DNA from 3 places in the Salirhabdus salicampi genome. Region 3 is predicted to be linked to each of the others. Evidence: riboswitches for the same ligand, from Rfam matches in the RefSeq annotation. Region 3 holds a riboswitch; each other region holds the start of a gene.
What was found. Region 3 has a riboswitch for cyclic di-GMP ahead of NLW78_RS01075 (aspartyl-phosphate phosphatase Spo0E family protein). Riboswitches for the same ligand answer to the same signal wherever they lie in the genome.

Region 1 (5,850 bases), on a different contig from region 3:
CTTAGAATTGTGAAAAATAATGTAGTGGTCCCGACTGGTGTCGCGGGTGAAATCATCGTGAAAGGGCCAATGGTAACAAAAGGGTACTATAAACGGGAAGAGACCAACCGAAAATCGATTGAAAACGGGTGGTTAAAAACCGGTGATGTAGGTTACGTTGATGAGGAAGGCTTTCTATATGTGCTGGACAGACAAAAGGATTTAATTATATCTGGTGGAGAAAACGTGTATCCAGCGGAAGTAGAGGGTGTTTTAAAAACGATTCCCGGAATTCTAGATGCAGGGGTCATAGGTAAATCTGATGATAAGTGGGGGCAAATACCTGTTGCGTTTATCGTGAAAAATAATACTGGTTTAACAGTTGATCAAATTGTGGAAAGTTGTAAAGGACGTTTAGCAAAGTATAAAGTTCCAAAAGAGGTTTACTTTGTCGATGAACTCCCGCGTAATGCATCAAGAAAAATATTAAGAAGAAAGTTATATCAATTGTTGAAGCCGTAGGTGTACCTACGGTTTTTTTGAATAATCGATGGAAGTTTTATCAAAGAGATTATATTGTAATATAGTAATAGGATTTTGGAACAAACATGATCATTATTTCAGTCCCAGAATGTGCCAAAAAAGTAAGGACGTTGTTCCTATACCTTTTTTTCTCATAATCCGTTATATTTTAATTAAACTTGTAATAGATTTATTTATGAACATATGGGAAAAAAGAAAGTTTAATCCTCTACAAAAAAGGCTATACATCCGTATGGCTCGTTTTACACCTCCAACTTTATTATTCATGTAATGATTAATGGATGGATTCATCTTGATCCAACATCGAATTCCCTTCATATAGAAATAACGTTACCCTCTACTACGTCTATCTCACATATAAAACGAATCATGCCAAACGGAAAGGGGAGGATGGACATGATTAACGTAATGTTAGTGGAAGATCACGCAGTTTTACGTGATGGACTAAAGAAAATTATCGATATGGCTGAAGACCTTACGGTTATAAGTGAAGCGGTGACAGGAGAACAAGCGGTTCGAAAACTTGCACACCACAGGCCAGATGTCATTTTAATGGACATTAATATGCCAGGGAAAAACGGTATTGAAGTGACAAAGATTATTAAAGAAAAATACCCTCAAGTAAAAATCCTCATCTTAACCATGCATGACCATGAAGAATATTTCTTAGCTGCGATTAGACATGGCGCAGATGGCTACATGCTGAAGGAATCCCCATCTGAACAAGTAATTGAAGCGATTCGGTCCGTTTTTACCGGGGAATCGGTAGTACATCCATCACTCATGAAAACATTAGTTTCGTTCCATCGACAACAAAATGAAGAAAGGGTTAGAAAAGACGAATTAACAGTGCGGGAGAAAGAAGTTTTAACATGTTTAGTAAAAGGTTTAAGTAATAAAGAAATAGGCAAACGGTTATTTATTAGTGAAAAGACGGTAAAAATACATGTCAGTAAGATTTTTAAAAAATTAAATGTAAAAAGTCGATCTCAAGTCGTACTTTATGCGATGCAAAAGCAACTTGTTCCGATACCTCCTAATTAAAAAGAACAGATGACATGTCATCTGTTCTTTTTCTCGGTTTTATCTTCTCCAAATTCATATAAATATTCAGCTTGATAGGATTTTTTTTCCCGCCCGGGGGTTTGAGGAAGGTTTTGTTTATTCCGGTCACGTGTTTTTTGGTGATGCGCTCTACCCACTGTAAGACCTCCTTTTTTTTATGTTGCCTTAAGGTCCTGGACATATCCACCGATTTTTAAAAAAACATTTTTATCTTCCAGGTAAAATATTCGTGTCCTCCATAGTGACATCGTAGGATATATTTTTTAAGTATTGAAGGATATCCCTTTGTTTTTCCTTTGATAATGGTGCGATTTGGTTGTTTTGAATAACATGGGGATCAAAAGACATACGTAGTTGATCATGTTTATCAATAGTTAGAGTTAGCAACCCGGTTTGTGCCGTTTTACCGCTGACATAATCGGGAAATAAGAAGTTACCTAATGAATAGGCAATGGGCTTTCCCTCGTAGAATTCAAATCCTTGTAAAACGTGAGGATGTGCACCAATAATCGCGTTTGCGCCTGCATCAATCATATTTTTCGCATACACTCTTTGCCACTGTTCAGGCTGATTGTTTCCTTCAACACCCCAATGCATATACACTAGCACTATATCGGCAGTAGCTGATTCTCGCTCAATGGCTTGTAGAACTAAGTCAGGTTGATACGCACTTGCAATAACAGGTCGATCTTTTGCTTCATACCAGTGAACAGATGGCAAAAATCGTGAAAAACCTAAAAATTTGATTGTTCTCCCTTTATGTTCTATAGATAATGCTTCATAGGCTTCCGCTTTTGACTCCCCAGCACCAAAATAGGAGAGGTCATGTTCTTCTAAATAATGTATCGTATCGTAAAATCCTACTTCTTGATAATCAAGTGCATGATTGTTAGCTAAGCTAACTATATCAAATCCAGCATTTTTTACCCCTTTTAATGCGATTGGATCTGAACGAAAATTATAAAGTTGAACGGTGTCTTTTTCCCCGCGTGTTGTCACAGCGGTTTCTAAATTCAAAACAGCTAAATCAGCTTCTTGTACTTTGTCTTTAATATGTTTAAAGGGGTAATCTGGTCCATATGTTTGAATAGCGGTTTTTACTGACCAATCAAATAAAGTATCACCTGCAAATATAATCGATATTGGTTCTTTTTCGGCATAGATAAATGAACGTGCAGGGAGGTCTTTTTTTTCTATGTTCGCTTCGAATTCAGAATTGAAAGTAACATAATAAGGAGTTTTAGAGTTGGATGGGGCCGTGAAGAAAAGAGAGGCAAGCCCAATCATGATAACGATAGATATGGGTGCTAAATATGTTTTCATATTATCCTCCTTTCTAATCATAATCACACTCATACATATGATGAAGTAGAAAGGAATAGAAGATAGATTTCACATTTTTAATAGAGACATGTGGCAACAATTTACTTGGATTATTGCTAAAACTATAACGGTTGATGAATAGTTCTTACAACATCTTCAGAAGGAATCATTACGGTAATATAATATTTACAATAAAAAAGAACCCGATATATAATATCGAGTTCTTCTACTAATCAGTATGTTTTTTCAAACGACGATAGATTGTTCCCGGTGATACGTCATACATTTCTGCAATTGTTTTAACTGATAAGCCTTTATCTTTAAGTTCTTTCCACGTTTCTACCCATTGATTTATGTCATGACTAGATGTTAATTTACGTCTAGCTTTTACTCTCTCTCTTATGTTCATGTAAACAGTATTTGGACTCACATCATACTTTTTCGCGATATAATCGTAAGAGCAACCCTCATTATATAAATTTACCCATTGTTCAATATATGGAGCGTACAATTTTAAACTGTTAGAACTAACATTTAATTCAATGCCTAATGCCTTCCTCACGACACTAGAGTGAACATTATACGCGTTAGCAATTCGCTTAATGCTGTAACCTTTTTTAGATAAACGTCTCCAAGTAGGAGTAATATCTTGTATATCTATTTTCATATACTTCTTCACGTTTGATTTAACAGCATATTCACTTACATTGTATCTTCTTGCGATTTCCGCAAAACTGTTCCCTTGTTTTCGTTCTTCTACCCATTTTGGAATCAATTGGCGGTATGGAGATTTAGACACGAAAGTAACCTCGTCAGATATATATTTTGAAACGGTCTCAATTTGGACATTATATTGCTTAGCAATTGATGATATACTGTTCCCAGCTTCATATAAAGAGACCCATGTAGGTTTTAAATGCATATATTTCTTTGGTTTACCTTTACTTCTTTTCATATTGCTTGTCTCCTTTCCAATAAAAAACACAACCGTTTTCAGTTGTGTTTCAAACGGTAACTGGCTGGCATAGCGAAAAGCTTTAGCCCCTATAGTTTTGCGTCACCACATTTCTGCAGCTTTGCCCTTGTCATTTTATTTGAGTGTCGTAGGAAAAGGACCGTTTAATGTTAAGTAATCATAGCAGATTCAGTTTGGTTCATCAACCATTTTTTATATACTAATTTGGGATATTGAGCCAATATTGATTGGGCTGTGTAGCGGGATAGATAGGCCCGGTTTGAATGTTTAGCAATAGGACACGTATAAGATTCATAAAATATTAATAAAAAAGCCTTGAATCGAAAATGATTTTCAATTAGAGTATATAGTGAGAATGATTCTCATATGTATAGGTGAAGGATTACTCCCTTCCAATTGAAGGGGCATCATAAGGAGAGATTCTAATATGGAATCACTTACAACGAAAGATCTAACGTTAGGATATCAAGATGACATTATTATAGATTCTTTAAATATAACAATCCCTAAGGGGAAGGTTTCCGTACTAATTGGTAGTAACGGTTGTGGAAAATCAACTCTGCTACGTTCTTTAGCACGTTTATTACAGCCTGTTAATGGTGAAGTCGTGTTAAATGGAAATGATATTGCGCGGATGAAAACGAAGGAAGTAGCGAAAAAGATGGCAGTACTTCCCCAAAGTCCTGTTACCCCAGAAGGTTTAACGGTACACCAATTAGTGAAATTAGGCCGCTATCCATATCAAACGTGGTTAAAGAAGTGGACGGAAGAAGATGAAAGTGCAGTTGAAAGAGCACTGCAATCGACAAATCTCCTTGACTTAAAAGACCGTCTTGTTGATTCATTATCGGGTGGGCAAAGACAAAGAGCGTGGATTGCTATGACATTAGCCCAAGAAACAGATATTATTTTACTTGATGAGCCTACTACGTATTTAGATATGACTCATCAAATTGATATTTTAGATTTACTATTTGAATTAAATGAAAAAGATAACCGAACGATCATTATGGTATTACATGATTTAAACTTAGCATGTCGTTATGCCGATCACATTATAGCACTACGTGATAAAAAGGTATATGCCCAAGGGAAACCAGAAGAAATTATTTCATGTGAACTTGTGCAAAATGTTTTTGACATGCGATGTGATGTTACGTATGATCCGATTTTTGGAACACCAATGTGTATACCACATGGAAGAGGACGTTGCTTACTAGCTGAAACCGTATCAAACGCACAAAATGGGTGACAAACATGGACCAACTAACTGAACTAGAAGAGCAGTTATTATCAGAGCATTTTCGCTTTTATACGAGTAAGGAATATACGATACAACCAGTGGAAGTGATTCCCGGTGTGGATATTCACATCCGGGGAAGGTTAGAACACCATTTATATCAGATGATGGACTATTTACAATCTGACTCCATCATTGCTACAGCTTCCACCTTTATGAAACGTTACGCTTATTTAATTGTTACGGCTTCTTTAGCTCCCATATCAATATTTAATAAGTCACCAAAGCTAACCTTTGATAATATTGTTTTGCTACGTATGGATAATCATAAACAATGGCTACCTACTATTCGGTTTATAGACAAGACAGTTTCCCCATTCCAAGAAGGGGACCGATTTGTTTGGCTAAAAGAAAATTGTACAACCATTTTCCGTGATCACTTGTCAGTCGTGATTGAACATATTCACCGTATTTCCAAAACACCGATACAGGTGTTGTGGGAAAATGTAGCTGTTTATTTCTATTGGTTTTATGAGAGATACGCGAATAAAATTGTTCAGAACGAGCAACAAGTAGCCATCCTGTACAATGATTTTCATACGATTGTTCAAGAGTTCGATGGAAAAGTGTTCGGCGAAAGAGAAAACCCAATTCGGCATGTATTTTATCAACGTAAGTTGCCTACTGAAGCACGTGTTCGTAAAACGTGTTGTTTAACTTATTT
Region 2 (5,850 bases), on a different contig from region 3:
TGGATTGCTTCCCGGTTAGATCCTGCTTACCTACCGATGCTATCTGGTCTTTCGCAAAAGTTATACGCAAATCATAATGGGAAAACGTTTTATTTTACCCATTACCATGTAAATGAACGGGGTGATTTTTTACCCGTCGATCAAACCCCTTCAGTAAATAAATTAGATGAGTTGTACCGGGAGTCAACCGCGGACATCGTTTGTTTTGGCCACCATCACGTTGTTCATCATTTTAAATCGAAAGAACGGCTGTATGTAAATCCAAGCTCATTAGGATGTAATCATAAGCCGTTAGCACCATACGGAGTTGTTGAATTAGGAGCATTTGGGAATATAAATATATCGTTTCGAGAAGTACCATATGACAATAAAGACTTTTTACTCTCATACGAGCGCTTAAATGTTCCTGGGAAGGAATTTATTTTAGAAGTTTTTTACGGAAACCAACATTTGCGATATATATAGCAAAAGACAACCTCTTTCAAACTCCGTGGAAGAGGTCGTCAGACTATTCATCGTCTTCAACTAAGGGATACACACCGTTTCGTCGTGAACCTCTTTCCCGGTCAAAGGTGGATTGAATGCGCAAACCATGCGCATATCATGTTTATCTAGGGCATATATTTTACCTGCTGAAATCACAAAAAGCACCTTACCACTGACAATGTCTCGACTTCACCTTCCCCTTTTATACAATAAAACATCTTCATGGTGGCTTTGATACCAAAGCTCTCTCCTAAATAAAAATCATGCTCAATTTATAGAAAATTCTGGTTCTTTACCTTATAATAGTTTGAAATACCTTTGAATAAATACGGTAAGTAAAGGAGACTTCAATTCGTGTTACATAAAAAAGACGATTTATATCATAATTTAATGGCTGATTTCGATTACACATTAAATCATTCAGGTGTATCCGGTAATAGAGTGGCTTCCCGTCTGAATGAGTTATCCTTAATCGGTAAAACAGAGTACGGTGGGTCTTATCGTGTAGGATTTTCTGCTAAAGAAGCTGAAGCGAAAAATAAAGTAATAGATTGGATGAAAGAAGCGGGGTTAGCCGTAACGACTGATGGTGCGGGCAATGTTTTTGGTAGATTAGAAGGAAAAAATCAGTCACTACCTCTCCTGATGTCTGGTTCACACGTAGATAGCGTTCCAAATGGAGGGCATTTTGATGGGCCGTTAGGTGTATTAGCAGCATTAGAAGTAGTTGAAGCGTGGAAAGAAACTGGCTATACACCAGAACGCACGGTTGAAGTTGTGATTTTTACAGATGAGGAAGGGGCACGCTTCAATGGTGGGTTGTTAGGAAGTCAGGCCTTTACTGGGCAAAATGATAAAGAAACGATAACAAAGTTAACAGATACAGAGGGGAAATCTTTCTCTGAGGTTCTAGATGAAATTGGCTTAACAGAAGAAGAATTCTTTCAATCCGAACGGGATCTAACGAAGATAGAAGCTTTTATAGAAGTTCACATTGAACAAGGGAAACGCTTGGAAAAAGAGCAACTCCCTGTTGGTATCGTAACAGGTATTGCTGGACCTTGTTGGTTATCTATGAACTTTAAAGGACAAGCAGGTCATGCTGGAAATACCCCCATGGATGAAAGATGTGACGCCCTCGTTGCTGCCGGAAAGTTTGTAAGTGAGATTCATAATCTACCTCCACGAGTTAGTTCAACGGCAGTAGCAACTGTTGGAAAATTGAACGTCAAACCAAATGGGGTAAATGTAATTCCAGGTGAAGTGGACTTAACGGTTGATATTCGTGATATCCATGAGAATACACGTGATCAACTTGTTGGGTTAATAACCGATGCAGCACAAAGTGTTGCCAAGAAGTACGGCATAAACGTTGCATGGAATGAAACCGTACGAGTTGATCCGTTGTTAATACGAAAGGATCTACAACAAAAGTTAGATGCATCGATTGTGGCAAATGGCATAGAACCTTTCTATTTACCGAGTGGAGCAGGTCATGATGCAATGGTCGTTGGGAGAAAAATTCCATCTGCCATGTTGTTTGTGCAAAGTAAAGATGGTATTAGTCATAACCCGGCAGAATGGTCTTCCTTGAACGATTGTGTTCAGACGATCCATGTTTTAAAACACTTCATAGAAAACTACTAATGATTCATATACGCTGTGCCTAGAATAGGTACGGCGTTTTTCTATATAAATGGTTTCAAGTCATGGTGACCTACATCTATTTTAAAATGGAATTTTATTTCATTCTATAATAATTACCATCATCCTAGAATGAAAAATATGTTAAAATAAAAATAGTGAATATGTACTAGAAATATATAAAATATAGAAAGAAATAAAATAATGGTACGATAAAGGCAAACTTGTCGAAAGATGAGGACGCAAAGCCTCAGGTCTAAAGCGGAAGCTAAGATGGCTGGGTTACCGTAGGGAAAGAGAAGTGACTCCCTTTGCGGGCATTACTTCTCTTTTCATATTTTCATTAACGTTCTGAGCTTTGTCTATCATTGTTTTTTATGAATATATTTAGAAACGGGGCGTTAGGAGATGTCGGTTAAACGCAGGCTGATTATTGGTTCAGCATCTGTAATGTTTCTATTAGTTGTGCTAGCAACTACAGCAGTGGTGCTATTAGAAAAATTTAATCATAATATTGAAACAGTTGTTGAGAAAGATTATCAAAAAATTGTTCTACTGAATCGATTGGGAAATGATTTCAGTTCTTACGTTAAATTAGTAAGAGAGGCTGAATCATTTGAAAATGAATCTGAGACTTTTAAATTTTTGAATGCAGTGGATGAAAAGCGTTCAGATATAGAAGTTACAATTGCATCGCTGGAAAATGTCATTGTCCAAAGGGAGGCCATTTCTACCTTTAGGAAATTAAAGGTGGAATACCAGAACTATAATAACCTAGTTGATCTTTATCTTGCATCAGATAGCAGAGTGAATCGACCATTTTTTAATGAAGAAAGTGTCCGCATTCAAACAGAACTACTTGATAACATCACTCAACTTACAAACGTCTATGAACAAGATATGGAAGAGATTACAGAAGAATCTCAAGCGTTATTTGAAAATACAAGAAAAATTATCATTATTTTATCTACGCTAGTAATCGGTGCCGGTCTTGTGATTGCCATTATAATCATTCGCAATATTACTAAAAACTTAAATCTGCTATTAAATGGAATTGAAGGATTTACATCTGGAAAACTCGACCTGACCAAACGATTAAGCGTTAAATCAAAGGATGAATTTGGTAAGTTAGCAGATGCTTTCAATCGTATGATTGACTGGTTACAAGAGAAAACAGACCGGGAACGTGAAACAGCAGTTTTGAATGAAGAGCAAGCATGGCTGAAATCTAACATTGCCGAAATAACAGTTGAATTGCAAGGGAATCCGGACTTGCAATCACTGGCGAAAACATTTGTGTCAAAAGTCACCCCGCTAGTCAGAGGGAATTTAGGGGTCTTATACATTACAGAAGATAGTGATGAAGATGACGCACCTGATTTAAGGCTAGTGGGTAGTTACGCATATAAAGAACGAAAACATTTATCAGATCGATTCTCCTTTGGTGAGGGCTTAGTCGGTCAAGCTGCGTATGAAAAAGAAACGATACTTCTTACCGATGTCCCTGATGACTACATTAAAATTAATTCAGGAGTAGGAGAAGCTACGCCATTAAATATCATCGTACTACCACTTATTTTCAAAGGGAAAGTGCTAGGTGTACTAGAAGTTGCTTCATTCCATCAATTTAAAGAGATTGAGAAAGAATTATTAGAACAATTAACAGATAGTATTGGTATTGTGATTGAAAATATTAAAGGGCAAATGCGCACCGAAGAGTTGTTAGAAGAGTCGCAAGTTTTAACAGAAGAGCTTCAAACACAAGCAGAAGAATTAGAAGTTCAACAAAAAGAATTAGAGCAAATTAATGCCGAACTTGAGCAGCAGACAAAGGCTTTAAAAGAATCTGAGCGTGTCCTTCAACAGCAACAGGAGGAGTTGGAGCATAATAACACAGAGTTAGAAGAAAAAGCCCAACAACTAGCAGAACAAAATCAAAAGTTTGAGCAAAAAAGTCAAGAAGCTGAAAAAGCTAAAGTAGATGCTGAAGAGAAAGCGAAACAACTTGAGCTTATATCTAAATATAAATCAGAGTTTTTAGCAAACATGTCTCACGAGCTACGAACTCCGTTAAATAGTTTATTAATTTTAGCGAAGCTTCTTTCTGAAAACAAAGAAGGAAACTTCACAGACAAACAAGTAGAATTTGTCAAAACAATCTATTCATCTGGTGCAGACTTATTAAATCTCATTAATGATATCCTTGATTTATCAAAGGTAGAGTCCGGGAATATGGAAGTTTATAAAAGCCGCTTCCTATTGAATGATGTGAAACGTTTCGTGGAAGATACATTTAAACCCGTAGCAGAAAATAAAGGAATCGAGTTTGATGTTCAATTAAGCAACACGTTACCTAAAACAGTATTTACAGATAAAAAACGATTTGAACAAATAATAAAGAACCTACTATCAAATGCCTTTAAGTTTACGGAAAGAGGTCATGTAAACTTAAACATTCGGAGGGCAAGTGAACAAGAATTACAACAACTAACAGGAGAGGCTTTCCATAACGGTGATGTTACCGTTGCATTCTCCATTTCAGATACTGGTATTGGAATCCCTAAAGATAAACAAGAAATTATTTTTGATGCCTTCCAACAGGTAGATGGAACAACAAGTCGAAAGTATGAAGGTACAGGTTTAGGACTTTCCATTAGTCGGGAATTTGCTTCTATGCTAGGCGGCGACATAAAAGTCGAAAGTATAGAAGGAGAAGGAAGTACTTTCACCCTTTACTTGCCAATCTCTTATGTAGGACCAAACGAAGTAAACCAGCAAGAAGAGACACCTATTATTGATGCACGAGACGAAATTGCATCCACTCGAATTGCTGATCCTGTTGTCACGGACATACCTCCAATAGAAGATGTCGTATCAGATGAAGAACTAGTCCGAGAAATGGAGTCCGACCGAAAACGAATTCTTGTCGTTGAGGATGATGCTACACAACGGAACAGTATCGTAGAACTCATCCAAGGAATGTATGTAGATATCGTTTCTGTATCTTCAGGGGAAGAAGCATTACAAGAGTTAACCGGCAAATTTTTCGATTGTATGATATTAGATTTAGGTTTATCGAAAATGTCTGGTTATGAATTGTTAGAAGAAATCGAGAAAGAAAGCTCGTTACACTATATACCAGTCCTTATTTATACAGGAAGAGACCTATCTTCAAAGGATGAGTTAAGATTAAAGAAGCATGCGAAAACGATCATTATGAAAGATATTTACTCACCCGAGAGATTGCTTGAGGAAGTATCATATTTGTTAAACAAAAAAGATGAAGATTTATCAAATGTGAGTATCGAACATGTTCAAGAAACTTTGCAGGACAATCATTTTGAAGGTAAGAAAATATTAATCGTTGATGATGATATAAGAAATGTCTTTGCTTTATCTAATATGCTTGAACATCATGAAATGGAAGTGTTGTTTGCTGAAAACGGAAGAGAAGGAATCGAAACGTTGCAGAGAAATGAAGATATCGATCTTGTCTTAATGGACGTCATGATGCCTGAGATGGACGGATACGAAGCGACGCAAAAGATTCGCAGCAACCCTGAATTTAAATCATTACCAATCATTGCATTAACAGCAAAGGCGATGAAAGATGATCGGAAAAAGTGTTTAGATGCGGGTGCCTCCGATTATATCGCGAAACCAATTAACAATGATCAATTATTATCGTTAATGCGAGTTTGGTTATATAAGTAAGGAGAA
Region 3 (5,850 bases):
GTATTGAAGTTCAATGACTTATATACTCCTCAACAACGTTTGAGTGAGATCAAACATCATAGGGGGAGACTTTATGGCGTATTTATATCTTTTTTTAGGAATTATCTCCGAAATTTTTGGAACTACAATGTTAAAGGCCTCTGATGGTTTTACGAAAGTTTTACCGATTTTAGGTGCAATTTTCGGGTTTGGTTTCGCGTTATTTTTCTTAGCTTTATCTTTTAAAACCATACCTTTAAGTGTTGCATATGCAACATGGTGTGGAGTTGGGATAGCCGGCGCATCCATTATTAGTATGATTATTTGGAAAGAAAAGTTAAACCTACCCGGAATAATAGGAATGGCCTTAATTGTAATTGGAATAGTGTTACTAAACGTGACGGCACAACCAAACCAGACTAGCGAGAAGTCACTTCACAAACAACACCAAATGACTATACAATAATAACCTTGTAAACTGCCAAGTGGCAGTTTTTTCTTTTATCGAATGAATGCTATAAAGAGTAATGGGAAAGATAACAAAAAATACTATTAGGGATGGGTTTCATGAGCAAATGAATTGGTGGAAACGGTATCTCCCTTAATATCGATTATAAGGTACAAAACTAGCAGTTGTAACAGTGGTAGTATGGAGAAAAGAAAGAAAATATGATAAACAAGACAAATATTGCCCCAATTATGGAAATGGATGAATTAGATGTAGAAGTTACGGAAAGGAGAAACTAGAAAAAGACATGTATTTTTTTTGATGATGTAGACCAAGAAGAACAATAGGGTTAGACTGTTAAATGTAGTTTCAAAAATTCTCGAATGAGATGCAAAGTAAAGGGGGGAGATTCAACATGTCAGGCCTCGTCATGAAATTGTTTATGTGCCCAATTGGGGTTATATTAGCTTGGATTATGTTTCCGAATGTATTTTATACAACTATATTTCAGCCAATCATTATTGGTTTCATTTTAGCAGTATCAGCACATTTGATGGAGATTCTTATATTAAGAAAATTAACGTTTTGGGTGAGTACTATAGCCGATTTTATCGCCGCAACGCTCATCGTCTATTTTGTCTCACAATTACAAGTTACATATGTTACGTTTTTCGGTGCTATATTAACTGCGCTTCTGTTAACGATAACGGAGATTATCCAACATCGTTGGTTAATAAAAAGTGGGAAAACAAAGAAAAAATAGGGAATTAAATAGAATAAAGGCAGACGTGTTAAGGCAACTGCTTATTTGTTTGAAAGTTTCGAAATTTTTCTATATTATTGAAATTTATAGCAATAGAATAGGGGGAAGTTTTATGTCTTTACCTTACTTAAAAGAGGCCATTGCTAACGGGGACAATGAAAAATTAATCCGGTATGTTCGTCTTCACTTTGGTGATGGCAATGAGGAAATGGGAAAAAAAGAGATTGATAAATCATGGATTGAAGCATTAAAACTATTATTAGATTTACCTGAAACAGATAGAGAATTTATATTGGAAACAATGGATAAAAAGGACGACTCTACTTTAGCTCATTTATATTTTCATTTGCATTTTTATTTTGTGAAACGATCGGGGGAATGGAAGCATGACGGAAACCTTTAAATCAAAACAACTACGTTCAGGACTATGGAATACTGTTAACGAAAGGTATCCAGGTTCTATGATTACAAAGGATAGTTACGTACCATTAGCAAATATAACGAAGCCGATTTCAGAGTCTCGTTTAACATTTGTCAGCACAGCAGGGGTACAACCTAAAGGTACGATGCCCTTCGATACAGTACATCCAGTTGGAGACTATACATATCGAAAAGTGCCTTCTCATTTAAAACAAGAAGATTTAGAAATTCATCAATTAAAATATCCTACGTTTGGAGCCAATGAAGATATTAACGTAATTTTTCCCATTAAGAGATTACAAGAATTAGCGGATGAAGGTGTAATTGGGGGATTAACCGACCATTTCTTCTCATTTATCGGCTACAATATGGACCCAACTCTTTTAGAAGAAACATTGGCTGAAAATATTGCTGATGCTGTAGTGAAGGATCATGCAGATATTGCTCTGTTGTCTCCCGCATGACCTATATGCCATCAGTCGATCGCGCTAGTTCAGCGCGCTATAGAGAATAGAGGAATTCCTACTGTATCCATGTCAGTAGCATTAGATGTGACAGAATATATAAAACCACCAAGGTCAGTGTTTGTACCTTTTATGATGGGACATCATTTTGGCGTTCCCTTTCACAAGGAATTACAACGGAGTATTATTTTAGAAGCATTGGAACATTTGGAAGATGCAAAGAACAGTGGAGAAATTAGAACACTTCCGTATAAGTGGGCGAAGGTCCGAAAAGAAGGAAATGCAATAAAAAAAAAGTTAGGACTGAAGTAAAAAACTGCTAGAGAATCACTAAGGTTGAGGTACGTAGCATTAGCTTATAAATTGAAAAAGCGAACGAGCTGTTTCTCGTTCGCTTTTTGAATATATTGAAAATAATGTTTTAAATTTATAATTTTTATTATCTATGCCGCGGTTATATTCCACCTGGATGTTTTAACCTAAACAACGTAAGCCCTACCTCTCTTACGTCCTTACGGCTCCGAAGCCGATCCAGTGTGAGTAAGCAGTTCCGAAAAACATAAGTGGATGCCAGTTACTTTATTCAATATATCGCATTTAAATAATATAACATATACGAACATTTAAAACAAGTTTTTTAAAAAAAGGGGATTTTTTATGAGTACTACTATATTTTTTGTTCGTCATGCCCATTCCATTTATACACCAGATGAACTAAGAAGGCCATTATCCAATAGAGGGATGGAAGATACAAAAAGGGTTACGAATCGGTTGAAACAAGAGGAGATTGACTGTGTAATTTCAAGCCCATACAAACGGGCTATACAAACAGTTGAAGGAGTTGCTAAGCAACTCAATCAAAAGGTCATCATTGAAGCTGATTTAAGAGAGAGAAAATTAGCAGGAGTTTCTGTGGACAATTTTGACTACGCTAGTGAAAAGGTATGGAGTGACTACTCTTTTTCGTGGAGTGGTGGAGAATCTAATGTTGTAGCTCAACAAAGAGGTGTGAAAACAATGATGTGGATTTTACAAACGTATAAAGGGGAAAATATTGTAATTGGTACACATGGAAATATTATGGTGCTTATCATGAATTATTTTGATGAGAAGTATGGCTACTCATTTTGGAAACAGCTAAACATGCCTGACATCTACAAGCTATCTTTTCATGATAGATCTTTAAAAACTGTCGAACATATTCCAATTTAAATAAACCACCCTCCAATGAGTCAATAGTCATAGTCATTAATCTTTCTTAATGAAATTATTAGGTAAAAACTATTGATTTATTTGTTAATGAAGGTATAATTTACTATAGAATAATAGTTCTTTTTAACCGAAAAAGGCAAACTTATCGAAAGATAAGGACGCAAAGCCACGGGCCTAAAGCAAATCGCTACGGTAGCCGGGCCGCCGAAGAAACATTTCCTAAAACAGGTGTGTCGAGTTTCTTACGGCATACCTGTTTTTTTGTTTTTACCTATTAGACTAATGGAGGTATTTGAGTTAAATGTCGGAGAGGAACACACTTCTACAGCAAATTGAGGAAAAACGGAAAGAGTTAAACCAGTGCGCTCATGAAAAGGGCCTTAACAATGAACAAGTATTACAATGTTCAAAGGAAATGGACCAATTAATTCAGCAATACATGCAATTTCATAAATAGATATTTCTTATCAAGGTTAAAAAGAGCGAGTTATTGTAGGTTTCTTTGCACTTACGTCTAAAGAATGAAAAACTGTTTTTAGGGTACTAATTTAGTTTTTAAGGAGCTCCCCAGCGCTGAGGAGCTCTTTTTATATGATAAAATAAGGTGTTAGTAACAAAATTCGGATTTTTATTTAAGGGGAGAGAGCATTGAATACGAAACTATCGTTTGTTATTTATTCACTGTTATTATTATGTGGGGGTTGGCTTTATATAGAAGGGAAGCTGTTTCAATTATTCAATGGAAATACAACTTTATATCATATTGCATATGAATTAGATGATCGACCTCTAATACGTTATGGTTTTCTATTGTTATATTTCATTGGTATCGTTATGTTTATCCGAAATTGGAAAATGAAAAAGGTTTTCCATATTGTATCAATAGGATTGATTTCTCTGTTCGTTATTCCCCTATATACACATATAATTGTGCATGAAATACAAAAAGAACAAATGCCGGTAAGAGAAGAAATAAAGGACGAATTAAACCGGCCAAATCACTTAGATTTTGCTATCGTAGAAACATTTACATTTCATGATGAAACAAAACAGTTAAAGGTTACTTTAAACTACGGAACCGCAAAAAATAATGTTTTAGATCAGTATTTAGATACTGGGGAACCGTTAACGGAAAACAAAGTACGTACGATAAAAAGAAGACTCAATGATGATATGATGTTTGTCGTGAACAGAGTTTGGTCTAGTACACATAAGCCTAAAACGATTGTGTTTAAGGTGAATTGGGGGGAAGAAACGATCTATACGACAACAATACATAAGAAAGACCGCTATTTAAGTTATATTGACAATTCCCCTGAATATGTAGATGAGCGAGACAAGAAGATTGTATATTATCATATTGATGTTGTAGAAAAGACTGATAGATATGTTTTAATGATGAAAGATGAAAGTGGGAATTGGAGTGAAGTGATGTCAAAGCAAAAATGACTACAATTTATGTAGTCATTTTTAATATGTGGTAAAATTAACCAAAGGTTGAATATGAGGAAATTAAATGATTACGTATCCTCGTTTTAAGAAAAACGGAACGATTGGTGTTACAGCCCCCTCTTCTGGAATCCCTGTTTCACTTCATGCAATGTTTCGATCATCGTTAAGTCGAATCAGTGAAAGAGGATATAACGTTGTTTGTGGGACACAGTATGGCAGCAAGAAAAAGCGAAATCTGCACCATCCAAACAAAGGGCTATTGAGTTTCTTAATATGATGAAAGATGATGAAATTGATATGATTATCCCTCCGAGGGGAGGAGAGCTACTTTTTGAAATATTGGAGCATATACCATTTGAGGATTTAACAGAAAAGTGGGTGCTAGGATATTCGGATACGAGCACATTACTGTTATCAATAATGTTAAATACCGGGATAGCTACAGTTACGGCTTTGCCAACTTGATCATTGTATTGATCGAGGGGGAACTGAAGAGGACAAATAAGAATGTCAACAGCGTGTATACGTTGAAAAGAGGCGTTCAAAATAGTTTGCAGAAACAAGAAGTGACAAAAGAAGGATAAGTGTCCACCCTTCTTTTGTTCATCTAATGATTACTGCATAGTTCCCACGTAATAACCGCCTAAAAAAATGGTCACGATGAGGACGAAATGAATAATGGCCCAGCCAATCCTACCATACTGTAAGTGATGGAGGTTGATTGGACGACGTAAGTGACTCGGTATGATTAAGCCTCCTATCCATTCGAATAATAAGAAGAAAATCCACCACCACGTATAGGAGTCCCAAAAGTCCCATTTGAAATTATATTCAATGATCCTCGTCTTATTTAAAGCATAAGTTTCACAAAACATCCCTATATGTATGAGTGTCCAGTAGAACGGTATTTTCCAAACCCATTTAACAGGACTAAAATAAACACCGATAAGTACAAATGCGGGGAATGCAAATGTAACAGCTGTTACTGGCATAATGAGAATCTTTGGAAATAGAACATAAGGGTATGAATAAAAACCAAGCTTCACAAAGATGTAACATAAGACGTTCCCAATAATTGTAGCCAATAGAAATAATAATCCATACAACTTCCA

Region 1: it holds a riboswitch for cyclic di-GMP, as region 3 does, so the genes downstream of both, NLW78_RS13205 (helix-turn-helix domain-containing protein) here and NLW78_RS01075 (aspartyl-phosphate phosphatase Spo0E family protein) in region 3, are expected to answer to the same signal.
Region 2: it holds a riboswitch for cyclic di-GMP, as region 3 does, so the genes downstream of both, NLW78_RS13680 (response regulator) here and NLW78_RS01075 (aspartyl-phosphate phosphatase Spo0E family protein) in region 3, are expected to answer to the same signal.

What each region holds. Positions count from the first base shown of each region.
Region 1 is NZ_JANBWE010000004.1:248,849-254,698, forward strand. It holds gene NLW78_RS13185 (o-succinylbenzoate--CoA ligase) at 1-501, shown strand, start outside; gene NLW78_RS13190 (response regulator) at 919-1,566, shown strand; gene NLW78_RS13195 (YfhD family protein) at 1,584-1,724, opposite strand; gene NLW78_RS13200 (CapA family protein) at 1,795-2,910, opposite strand; gene NLW78_RS13205 (helix-turn-helix domain-containing protein) at 3,140-3,865, opposite strand; cyclic di-GMP riboswitch class I at 3,918-4,001, opposite strand; gene NLW78_RS13210 (ABC transporter ATP-binding protein) at 4,314-5,138, shown strand; gene NLW78_RS13215 (IucA/IucC family C-terminal-domain containing protein) at 5,144-5,850, shown strand, end outside.
Region 2 is NZ_JANBWE010000005.1:73,390-79,239, forward strand. It holds gene NLW78_RS13665 (metallophosphoesterase family protein) at 1-465, shown strand, start outside; partial or broken gene NLW78_RS13670 (ectoine synthase) at 509-729, opposite strand; gene NLW78_RS13675 (M20 family metallo-hydrolase) at 877-2,133, shown strand; cyclic di-GMP riboswitch class I at 2,338-2,420, shown strand; gene NLW78_RS13680 (response regulator) at 2,539-5,844, shown strand.
Region 3 is NZ_JANBWE010000001.1:203,165-209,014, forward strand. It holds gene NLW78_RS01045 (DMT family transporter) at 74-445, shown strand; gene NLW78_RS01050 (DUF2512 family protein) at 843-1,190, shown strand; gene NLW78_RS01055 (hypothetical protein) at 1,303-1,593, shown strand; gene NLW78_RS01060 (glycine/sarcosine/betaine reductase selenoprotein B family protein) at 1,577-2,074, shown strand; gene NLW78_RS01065 (hypothetical protein) at 2,144-2,386, shown strand; gene NLW78_RS01070 (histidine phosphatase family protein) at 2,732-3,286, shown strand; cyclic di-GMP riboswitch class I at 3,412-3,495, shown strand; gene NLW78_RS01075 (aspartyl-phosphate phosphatase Spo0E family protein) at 3,588-3,743, shown strand; gene NLW78_RS01080 (hypothetical protein) at 3,935-4,735, shown strand; partial or broken gene NLW78_RS01085 (LD-carboxypeptidase) at 4,803-5,182, shown strand; gene NLW78_RS01090 (CBO0543 family protein) at 5,353-5,850, opposite strand, start outside.